2 regions of the Actinoplanes subglobosus genome follow, and region 1 is predicted to be linked to the other one. Evidence: riboswitches for the same ligand, from Rfam matches in the RefSeq annotation. Region 1 holds a riboswitch; the other holds the start of a gene.
What was found. A riboswitch is a leader RNA that binds a small molecule or an ion and turns the genes downstream of it on or off. The one in region 1 is predicted to bind cyclic di-AMP.

Region 1 (5,444 bases):
GACCGTGGACGCGCTGGAGAAGGCTGGCTATGCGGAGCGGCGGCCGTCGAGCACGGATCGCCGGGCCCGGATCATCGCGGTCACGCCGGAGGGGGCGGAGGTGGCGCGGCGCAGTCAGGAGATCGTCGACGGGGTGCACCGGGAGGCCCTCGGCAGCATTTCCGAGCAGGACCGGGAGGCGCTGGTCCGGGTGCTGAGCCGGCTGGCCACGGGCCATCTGGCCACGCCGGTCGAGGGTGGTCGCCGGGCGCGGGAGCGCGCCAGGTAGATCCGTCCAGGATCGTCTGCAACAAAACTATCTGCTAGCGTCCTTCCCATCGCACTGATGGGGAGGCTCTTCATGCATCGCTGGACCGCGCTCGGCGTCCTGTCCGCCGCCGGGCTGATGACGATTCTCGACGGCAGCATCGTGACCGTGGCGATGCCCGCGATCCAGCAGGACGTCGGGTTCTCCCCCGCCGGCCTCAGCTGGATGGTCAACGCGTACCTGATCCCGTTCGGCGGACTGCTGCTGCTCGCCGGACGACTCGGCGACCTGGTCGGACGGCGCGCGATGTTCCTGGCCGGCAACGCCGTCTTCACCGCCGCCTCGCTGCTGGCCGGACTGGCGAGCACGCCGGGCATGCTGATCGCGGCACGGTTCCTGCAAGGCGCCGGCAGCGCGATGGCCTCGGCCGTGGTGCTCGGCATCCTGGTCACGATCTTCACCGACGACGCGGACCGCGGCCGGGCGATCGCGATCTTCAGCTTCACCGGCGCGGCGGGGGCGTCCATCGGGCAGGTGCTCGGCGGGGTGCTCACCGACACGCTGAGCTGGCCGTGGATCTTCTTCATCAACGTGCCGATCGGGCTGGCCACGATCGTGCTCGCGGTGCGGGTGCTGCCCCGCGACCGAGGACTCGGGCTGTCCGCGGGCGCCGACGTCCTCGGGGCCGCCCTGGTCACGTCGGGGCTGATGCTCGGGATCTACACGGTCGTGCAGGGCGGCGCGCAGTGGTGGACCGGGGTCGTGTCGGCGGCACTGCTGGCCGGGTTCGTGATCCGGCAGGCCACCGCCGCCAATCCGCTGATGCCGCTGCGGATCCTCCGGTCCCGCAACGTCACCGGGGCGAACCTGGCGCAGATGCTGGCCCTGTCCGGGATGTTCGCGTTCCAGATCCTCGTCGCGCTGTACATGCAGAAAGTGCTCGGCTACACCGCTCTGGAGACGGGACTCGCCATGCTTCCGGCCGCGGTCGGGATCGGGATCGTGTCGCTGCTCGTGTCGGCGCGGGTCAGTGCCCGGTTCGGGGCGCGCACGGTGCTGCTCGCCGGATTGGTGCTGCTGATCGCGGCGATGGTGCTGCTGACCCGGATTCCGGTACGGGCGGGGTACGTCACCGATCTCCTGCCGGTGATGGTGCTGATCTCCGGGGGCGGCCTGGTGCTGCCGGCACTGGCGACGCTGGGCATGTCCGGTGCGCGGGAGAGCGACGCGGGGCTCGCGTCCGGGCTGTTCAACACGACCCAGCAGGTCGGCATGGCGATCGGCGTGGCGGTGCTGTCGACGCTGGCGGCCTCCCGCACCGAAGGGCTGCTGGCGTCGGGCTGGACCCAGGCGGAGGCACTGACCGGCGGCTACCGGCTGGCGTTCGCCACGTCGGCGGGACTGCTGGCCACGGGATTCCTGGTGGCCCTGACTGTGCTGCGCCCGGCGAGATCGCGCGCCCACGGAAACGCCCTCAATTCGGCTGGTTGACCTGCCGACCTGAGAGGTATGGAGCGCCGCCGTTCCCGTCCCGGGCGGACGCCGGGTGGCTGCTCTTCTACCCGCAGGCGTACGCGGGCGTGCTGCTGTTCACCAGCAGGCACGTCTCGGGCCGGCGGGTGGTGCTGGACGGGACGATCGCGGGGCTGGGCGGTGCCGCGCTGTTCTCCGCGGGGGTCGTCGACTTCCTGGCCAGCACCACGGGAGCGGGGGACTTCGCCCACTACACAGCGCTGTGACGCGCTGACCGGGCTGGCGAACCGCCGCTCGGTGCTGGAACACCTGGACATCCTGCTCGCCGCGCCCCGGCACGACCCGATCGCGTTGCTGCTGCTCGACCTCAACCGGTTCAAGGAGGTCAACGACACGTACGGGCACCAGGCCGGTGACAACCTGCTCGAGCAGGCCGCACGGCGGCTCGCCGCGGTCACCCGGGACGGTGATCTGCTGGCCCGTCTCGGCGGCGACGAGTTCGTGGTGGTGGTCTCCGGACCGAACGTGGACGAGCGGGCGGCGGTCGCCGTGGCCGACCGGATCCGCGAGGCGTTGCGCGAGACCTTCATCGTCGAGGAGATCGACATGACGATCGACGTGAGCATCGGTGTCGCGCTCGCCCACGGGGACTCGAACCTGCTCTTCCAGCAGGCCGACATCGCGATGTACCACGCGAAACGATCCGGCGGCGGCCACGCGGTCTTCGACCGCATCCCGGTGCGGCCATCGGTGGCCGCCTCGGTTAATCGATCATGACCGTGTGGCGCGCGGCGGCCGGAGGCGATGGACGCTCCCGGCCGCCGCTCGGCGGAACCCGGCTCAGAGACGGATGCGCTGGCCCGGGAAGATCAGGCCGGGACTGCGGAGCTTGTCCTTGTTCAGCGCGTAGAGCGTACGCCAACCGCCCTTGACCTTGTATTTCCTGGCGATCGAGGCCAGTGTGTCGCCGGACTTGATCACGTAGGTCTTGCCGGTGGCCTTGGCCTTCTTCTTCGGAGTCGACGTCTTCGTCGTCTTGTAGACACCGGCCTTCTTGCCGCAGACCGGCCACGGGCTCAGCCCGCGTTTGGCGTGCAGCTTGTTGGCGATCGCGATCTGCTGGGCCTTGGTGGCCCGGTCAGCCGTCGGGGCGTACCTACCGCCACCGTTGGCCTTCCACGTGCTGCGGCTGAACTGCAGGCCGCCGTAGTACCCGTTTCCGGTGTTGATGTGCCACCTGCCGCCGGACTCGCATTTGGCGACGACGTCCCAGTTGACCTGGCGCGCGGCCTGAGCCGGGGTGGCCGGGCCGAGCAGGACGCCTGCTCCGGTGATTCCGGCTGTCGCCAGAACCAGGGCAAGGCGGATTCGTCTACTACCAGACATGGATGATCCTCCACGCCTGCGAGGTGAGCTGTCGGGTTCGGGCGGACGAGAATGTTCACGACCTACCTCGAGTCACACCGTCGAGGCGGTCTCCACCGTCGTGAACAATTCTCGCTGGCCCGGCCGCGTGCACACGGCTTCACCCCAAGGCGCGCATCCCGCGCACCGTCGAAAAGTGGGTCCCCCGCTCCTGCCCTTGCATCGAGTCTGCGGACGGGGGCAGGACTCGGCGGTCCGTCCACAGTGCCCGCGTCGCGGGACGGCCCGACGGTAACCACGTCGATGGGCCGCGAGCCAAGAAAACAGCCCCGGATAGTGACGTTCTTCTCAGTATTTGCCCGCTTTGATCTTGTTAGCGCCCGGAAATTACCGACACTGCGCTTATACCCTTTTCATCAGCCTTTTTGGCGGCTCAGTGGGCCAAGCCGTAGGCCACGATCGGGCTCGCCGTGTGCAGCCGCCGGCGCCGGGCCAGCCACACGATCACCGCGGCGAATCCGATCAGGACCGGCACGTCGGCCACGAACATCCACCACGGCATGTCGGCCGCCGTCTCCTCGATGGTGAGCTGCCCGAACGCCGCCGCCACCAGCATCCCGAGCAGGTTGTTCACGACGTGCAGCGCGATCGCGGCCTCCAGCCCACCGGTGCGGATCGTCACCCAGCCGGCCACCATGCCGAACATCATCAGGTCGGCGAAGCCCCACGGCGTACCCCATCCGTGCAAAGCGGCGAAAACCGCGGCCTGCACCAGAATCGGCAGCCAGGGGCTGCGCAGCCACGCGCCGAGCCCCTGCAGCAGCCAGCCACGGCACAGATACTCCTCGGCCGCCGCCTGGAACGGCACCACCGCGAGCAGCACGGCCGCCGACACCAGGAACGGCCCCCAGCCGGCCAGTGACTCGTCGGGCCCGGAATCCGGGGAGAGCACCGTGACCGCTGTCAGAAACACGACGATCGTCACCGTCGCGACGCCGAGACACACCGCGAGCCATCGCCACCGGATCCGCCCGGCCACCGATGACAGGGTCCCGGCCGGGCGCCGCTGAATCCACTGTGCGGCCAGCAGCGTCAGCGGAAGGGCCACCGCAATCGACAGGAAACCGGCCGCGAGATCGGGCAGAGTACCGAGGGTGGCCATGCCGTCCGGCCCGCCGGGCCGCCCGAAGATCTCCGCGACGATCACGTAGAAGATCATCACGACGAAGGCGGCCCCCACGATGAACACGGTGCCGAGCGGAAAACGCCACCACCGGTGCAGGGCGGTGCGGGCAAGACGGTGGTACGGGCTACCGGGCGCCGAAATCATCATGGCGACGAGTCTTCCCACCGGACGTGCCGAGCGGATCCGGCCACAGCCGGATTCCCGTGCCTAACCAGAGATATAGACGTCCGGCAGAATACGGATCATGGAACCACCCGAGATGATCAACGCCGGCGATCTGGTCCTCAAACGCTGGGAACCGGAATGGTCCGCCGAACTGGCCGCGGCCGTCCACGAGTCGGTGCCCGAACTGGCGCCGTTCCTGCCGTTCGCCACCCCGGAGTACGGCCCGGCCGAGGCCCGCGACTACACCGAACGCTCGGCGGCGAACTGGACGGCCGGCACCGAGTTCAACTACGCGATCTTCACGGCCTTCGGCGACCTGATCGGCTCGATCGGCCTGATGACCCGGCCCGGCCCGGGCGCCCTGGAGATCGGCTACTGGATGCGCACCCCATGGGCGGGTCAGGGCCGGATGACCGCGGCGGTCAAGGTGCTTGCCCGGGTCGCGCTGACCCTGCCGGGGATCGAGCGGCTCGTCATCCGCCACGACCCGGCCAACCTCGCGTCCGCGGCGGTCGCCGCCAAGGCCGGCTTCGTCGAGACCGGCCGTGACGGCGACGACGTCATCCGCGAGCTCCGCTGATCACTGTCATCCGCGGCCCGCGGTGATCACTGGAACGTGACCGGCACGAACAGGTCGACGTAGCGGTTGCTCAGCCCGGTGTGGTCCGCGCGGGTCACGATCGCGCACCGTACGGTCTGCCCGCAGACCTGCGTCGCGGAGATGTTCGGGTTCACGTAGATGTTCACCGCGAACCCGCCGACACCCGTGCCCTCAGTGGTCCACTTCGACGAGTTGGCGATCAGTCCGGCCAGGAACGAGCTGGACACCCAGTGCGAGGCACCGGTCGCGCCGCTGGAGTCGGCGCCGCCGAGGCAGGGCGTCGGCGTGGTGGCGTAGACCGGTGCGGCCGGGTCGAAGCCGTCCGGGATGACGCAGAGGCTGACGTAGACGCCCTGACCGGTGGGGTAACCGTGCCCGGTGACGGTGACCGTCTGCCCGGTGGCGGC
Region 2 (5,444 bases), on a different contig from region 1:
TCTCCAGCCGTTCCCGGTCGCCGGGGCCCAGGCCGTCCGGCTCCCCGGGTGTGGGCAGGTAGTTGACGTGCACAGCGACCACGTGGTCCGGGGCGACGGTGGCCAGGGTGCGGGAGACGCCGGAGCCCCAGTCGCCGCCCTGCGCGCCGTAGCGGGTGTAGCCGAGGCGTGCCATCAGCTCGGCCCAGGCTTCGGCGATCCGCCGGACGCCCCACGACCGGGTGGTCGGGCCGGACAGCCCGAAACCGGGGATCGCCGGGACGACCAGGTGGAAGTGCTCGCTGAGCGGGCCGATCACGTCCAGGAACTCCACCGTGGAGCCGGGCCAGCCGTGGGTGAGGATCAGCGGCAGGGCATGCGGGTCGGCGCTGCGCACGTGGAGGAAGTGCACCCGGTCGCCGCCGATCTCGGTGACCTGCTGCGGCCACGCGTTGACCTCGGCCTCGTGGGCCCGCCAGTCGAAGCGGAGCCAGCGGTCGGCGAGGGCGCGGACCCGTTCGACGGTGATGCCGTAGCCGGCGGGGGCCGCGGCGGGCCAGCGGGTCCGGCGGAGGCGCTCGGTGAGGTCGTCGAGGTCCGCCTGGGGAATGTGGAGCCGGAAGTCGTTCATGCGACTAACGTTAGACTGACTAACGTTAGTCCGTCCAATGTTATCGTCGTCACGTGGATCATCTGCCGAGCTGGCTGCTCTCCCAGGCCGCGGCGCACGCGCACCGGCTCGTCGCCGACGGGTTCGCCGGCGTGGGCGCCAAGGGCTATCACTACCGGCTGCTGTCGTCACTGGTCACCGACGGGCCGGCCAGTCAGGCGGCGCTCGGGCGGCGCACCGCCATCTACCTGAGCGACCTGGTGGGGGCGCTCAACGAACTGGAGGCCGGCGGCTTCGTGCGGCGGTCACCGGATCCGGCGGACAAGCGGCGCAACGTCGTCGCGGTCACCGACGCCGGCCGGGAACGGGCCGGTGAGCTGGGCGAGCGGGTGGAGGCGATCCAGGACGATCTGATGGCGCCGCTGTCGGCTGATGAGCGGGCGCTGCTCGCCGGCCTCTTGCGCCGGCTGGTCGAGCACCACGGCCGTACCGGGAAATGAGGAAAGGCCGCCGTCGAGGAGACGGCGACCTTTCCGCGGGGTGTGTCAAGCAGGCCGGCGATAGCCGGCGATGGGGCCGCGATCGATCGGGGCCATCCGCACGTAGTCGCCCGTGTGCGGCGCGTGGACCACCTTGCCGCCGCCGATGTAGATGGCGACGTGGTGGATGTCGGAGTAGTAGAAGACCAGGTCACCCGGCTTCAACTCACTCTTGCTCACCGACTTGGTGGAGCCCCACTGGTCCTTCGTGTAGTGCTCGAGATGCACGCCGACCGCTTCCCACGCCTCCTGCGTCAGACCCGAGCAGTCGTAGCTGTTCGGGCCGTTCGAGCCGAAGACGTAGGGCTTGCCGATCAGGTCGCACGCCCGCTGGGCGGCGCGGCCACCCTTGTCGTTCGTGTAGTCGACCGGACAGGGGCCGGTGCGCAGCGCCCCGTCGTCGGCGTTGGCCTTGCCGTAGGCCGCGATGCGGAGCTTCTGGAGCTTCGTGATCTCCTTCTCGATCGCCGTCTTCTTCGTGCCGAGATCGGTGTCGCGGATCGTGATCTCGGACTCGAGCTGGTCGACGGTGGCCTTGTCGGCGGCGTACTTGTCGCGGAGTTTCGCCACCTCGGAGATCGACGCCTCCCGGTTGGTGGCAAGCTGCTCGAGAAGCGTCAGCTTGTCCACCACACCCGTCGGCGAGCCGGTGAGGACCATCGCGTTCACCAGGGTCGGCGACCCCTGCATGTACGCGTCGACGGCGAGGCCCCGCACCTCCACCATCGCGGCGTCCACCTGCGCCTGCAGCGGAGCCAGCGTCTTCGCCAGCTCCTTCTGCTGCTTGCGCAGCTTGACCAGCTTGGTGTGAGTGCCGTTGTAGTCCTCGATGACCGGCTCGAGCTGGTTCCACTCCTCGTCGATCTGCTTCTCGATCTGAGCCGGAGTGGGCTCGGCATGAGCGACGGTGGGACCCGTGACCAGGACTCCGGCCGCGGCCACCGCGCACATCAGGATGCGCACGAGGCCGGCGCGACGCGCGCTGATCCGTTTCACGCTGGTGCGTTGTCCTTTCTTCCCGTTCAGCCGCCGACCGGGTTAGCTGACGGGTTCGGGCGGGAAGGCTGCCCGGCCGCGTCGCCGCGGCTTCACCCCAGGTGCTCGGTTCCCCGGTTCGCCGTGGGCCTTTCGGCCGCAGACGATTAGGCGGTGGTCCGTCAGATCGGCCGGGTGGCCGATGGGGGGCTGGGCGGACCGGGGACCACCGTACTCGGATCAAGACGGCAAATGAAGGTCGCACAGGCCGCCGAACTGTCCGCACAGCCGACGACACGCAGGGTGTTCTAAAACGGCCAGCTGTTCAGGGCGCGCGCCAGCCAGGGCACCACGACGATCACGGTGGGTAGCACCAGCAGGCCGGCCGCGGCGGTCACCCCGGCCACGGTGAGAGCGGTCGAACCGCCGTCCGGAATGTCCAGACGGGCCAGCCGCCGGCGCCGGGATTCACCCTCCGGGTCGGCGGTCACCTCCTCCGCCAGGGGGACGGCGTCGATCAGCCGCGCCAGCGCGGCCCGCAACGGCGCCGGCCCGGTCCGGCGGCGGGCCGCGTCGTCGGCCACCATCTCCAGCAGCAGATGTACGGCGTCGAGCGGCGCCTTCGACCGCAACGGCCCCGGCACCGCCCGGTAGAACGCGGTGAACGACTCCATCACCAGCTCGTGCCTGTGCCGCAGGTGGGCACGCTCGTGGGCGAGGACCGCGTCCACCTGCTCCCGGTCCAGTGACTCCAGGACGCCGCCGCTGAGCACGACCCGCGGGTCCCGCCCGGGCACACAGTAGGCCAGCGGCAGTGCCCCGTCGAGCACACGGACCTCCGCCCCGCCGAGGCCCTCGTGCCGCTCGACGGAATCGAGCAGGTCGACGAGCATCCGGTGCCGGGCGCGCCGGGCCCGGGCCCGGGAACTCACCCGGACCAGCGACACGATCAGGCGGATCACGATGGTCGCGGCCACGGCCAGGGAGAACAGCAACGCGGCGACGGTCTCCGGATGGCGTGCCCCCGCGGCTCGCGCGACCTCCTCGGGCGCGGCGAGGACCACACCGAGAGCGCAGAGTACGGCGGTGAGCGTCAGTGACTGCCAGAGCAGGACACCCGCGACCGGGGCACGGTCGGTCCAACGGGCGCTCGCCAGCAGTCTCGGCGCGGCCAGCGAGAGCGTCAGCCCGAGGGCGCCGAGCAGGAGGGCGGTCACCGCTCGATGTTACGGGTGGCCTTCTCGATCGCGGCCCGCAGCGCTTCCGGCGGCAGCTGGCCGACGAAGTAGGCGAGAGCGGCGTCACGGTCGGGGGTGGCGGTGAGCGCGTCCATCATCACGCCGGCGGTCATCTCCTCGCGGGTCTGCGCCGGGGCGTACTTGTAGGCGCGGTCCGCCCGCTGCTGGGTGACCAGGCCCTTCTTGGCGAGCCGGTCGAGGACGGTCATGACCGTCGTATACGCCAGATCGCGCTCCCGGCTCAGCAGGTCGTGCACCTGCCGGACGGTGAGCGGCTCGCCCGCGTCCCACAACTTCGTCATGACCTCGCGTTCGAGGTCGTTCCGTGCCATGTGAGCCACTCTACTTCACGACGTCGTACTACGCGTCGTAGTATCTACTACGAATCGTCGTAGAGGGGCTGCCATGGACGTGCTCGACCTGACCCGGCTGCAGTTCGCGGTCGTGACGATCTACCACTACCTGTTCGTACCGGTGTCGATCTCGCTCGCGTCGGCCGCCGCCGGTTTCCAGATCGCCTGGATCCGTACGTCCCGTGAGAAGTACCTGCACCTCACGAAGTTCACCGGCAAGCTGCTGATCGTCACGTTCGCCGTCGGCGTGGTCACCGGGCTGGTCCAGGAGTTCCAGTTCGGGCTCGGGTGGAGCGCGTTCGCCCGGTTCTACGGCGACGTCTTCGGGCCCACACTCGCGATCGAGGGGATGCTCGCGTTCTTCCTCGAGGCCACGTTCCTGGCGCTGTGGTATTTCGGGTGGGACCGTCTGCCCCGCTGGCTGCACACCGCCACGATCGTGGTCGTCGCCGTCGGGACGCTGCTGTCGGCGTACATCATCCTGGCCGCCAACTCGTTCATGCAGAACCCGGTCGCCTACGCCCTCGACCCGGTCACCGGGCGGGCGCATCTGACCAGCTTCACCGAGCTACTGACCAACGAGGTGGTGCTGGCCGCGTTCCCGCACACCATGGGCGGGGCGGCGATGGCCGGCGGCGGGCTGCTGATGGCCATCGGGATCTGGCGTTTCAAATATGATCGTGCCTTCCTCACCCTTTCCCGGGCCGGGGCCTGGATGATGCTGCTCGGCGGAGCGGTGACCGCGATCAGCGGCGACCACCTCGGCAAGGTGATGACCGCCGTTCAGCCGATGAAGATGGCCGCCGCCGAAGCCCTCTACGAGACGACCACGTCGGCGCCGTTCTCGGTCTTCGCGATCGGGGAGCTCGGGCACGACCGGCCGTTCTTCAGCATCGAGATCCCGGGGCTGCTGTCCTTCCTCGGGACCGGGTCGTTCGGCGGGACCGTGCAGGGGATCGACGATCTCCAGGCTGCGTATGTGGCTCAATACGGGCCGGGAAGCTATGTGCCGATGATCCCGGTCGCGTTCTGGACGTTCCGGTTGATGATCGGGGCCGGCGTGCTCGGGATGGCGCTTGCGGCGTACCACCTCTGGTCCTCCTGGTCCTTCGACCGCCGCGTGCCGCTGCTGCCGGAGTTTCTGCAGCCCGGGCGGGGAACGCCCGGCTGGCTGCGCCGGTTCGTGCTGATCGCGCCGCTGCTGCCGGCCGCCGCCAACACGTTCGGCTGGGTGTTCACCGAGACCGCCCGGCAGCCGTGGCTGGCGTTCGGCATCTCCAAGGTCGCCGACGGGATCTCCCCCGGGCTGACCGCCGCCGAGGTGATCGCGTCGCTGGCCGGGTTCACCCTGGTCTACGGCCTTCTCGCGGTCGCCTGGTGCCGCCTCGTCGTGCATCTGTCCCGCAAGCCGCTCGTTCCGGCCCCCGAGGCCACCGAAGAGCCCGAGCCGGTTCCCGCCTACTAGGAGCGACCTTCCATGATCACGTTCTGGTTCGCGGTGCTCGTCCTCGCCTGGGTCCTCTACTTCGTCCTCGAAGGCTTCGACTTCGGCGTCGGCATGCTCTCCTTCCTCGGCCGCGACGAACACGAACGCGGTGCCGCCCTGCGCACCATCGGCCCGTTCTGGGACGGCAACGAGGTGTGGCTGGTCGCCGCCGTCGGTGTCACGTTCGCCGCGTTCCCCGACTGGTACGCCGCCCTGATGTCCGCCCTCTACCTGCCGATGGTCGCGATCCTGCTGCTCCTGGCG

Region 2: another riboswitch for cyclic di-AMP. It lies ahead of ACFO0C_RS00085 (C40 family peptidase); the one in region 1 lies ahead of ACFO0C_RS34000 (transglycosylase family protein).

The regions. Positions count from the first base shown of each region.
Region 1 is NZ_JBHSBL010000023.1:79,436-84,879, forward strand. It holds gene ACFO0C_RS33980 (MarR family winged helix-turn-helix transcriptional regulator) at 1-268, shown strand, start outside; gene ACFO0C_RS33985 (MFS transporter) at 341-1,738, shown strand; gene ACFO0C_RS33990 (hypothetical protein) at 1,735-1,986, shown strand; gene ACFO0C_RS33995 (GGDEF domain-containing protein) at 2,018-2,497, shown strand; gene ACFO0C_RS34000 (transglycosylase family protein) at 2,561-3,106, opposite strand; cyclic di-AMP (ydaO/yuaA leader) riboswitch at 3,105-3,348, opposite strand; gene ACFO0C_RS34005 (CPBP family intramembrane glutamic endopeptidase) at 3,519-4,418, opposite strand; gene ACFO0C_RS34010 (GNAT family N-acetyltransferase) at 4,516-5,016, shown strand; gene ACFO0C_RS34015 (hypothetical protein) at 5,043-5,444, opposite strand, start outside.
Region 2 is NZ_JBHSBL010000001.1:12,858-18,301, reverse strand. It holds gene ACFO0C_RS00095 (epoxide hydrolase family protein) at 1-610, opposite strand, end outside; gene ACFO0C_RS00090 (MarR family winged helix-turn-helix transcriptional regulator) at 664-1,089, shown strand; gene ACFO0C_RS00085 (C40 family peptidase) at 1,135-2,124, opposite strand; cyclic di-AMP (ydaO/yuaA leader) riboswitch at 2,141-2,272, opposite strand; gene ACFO0C_RS00080 (M56 family metallopeptidase) at 2,412-3,320, opposite strand; gene ACFO0C_RS00075 (BlaI/MecI/CopY family transcriptional regulator) at 3,317-3,673, opposite strand; gene ACFO0C_RS00070 (cytochrome ubiquinol oxidase subunit I) at 3,747-5,159, shown strand; gene cydB (cytochrome d ubiquinol oxidase subunit II) at 5,172-5,444, shown strand, end outside.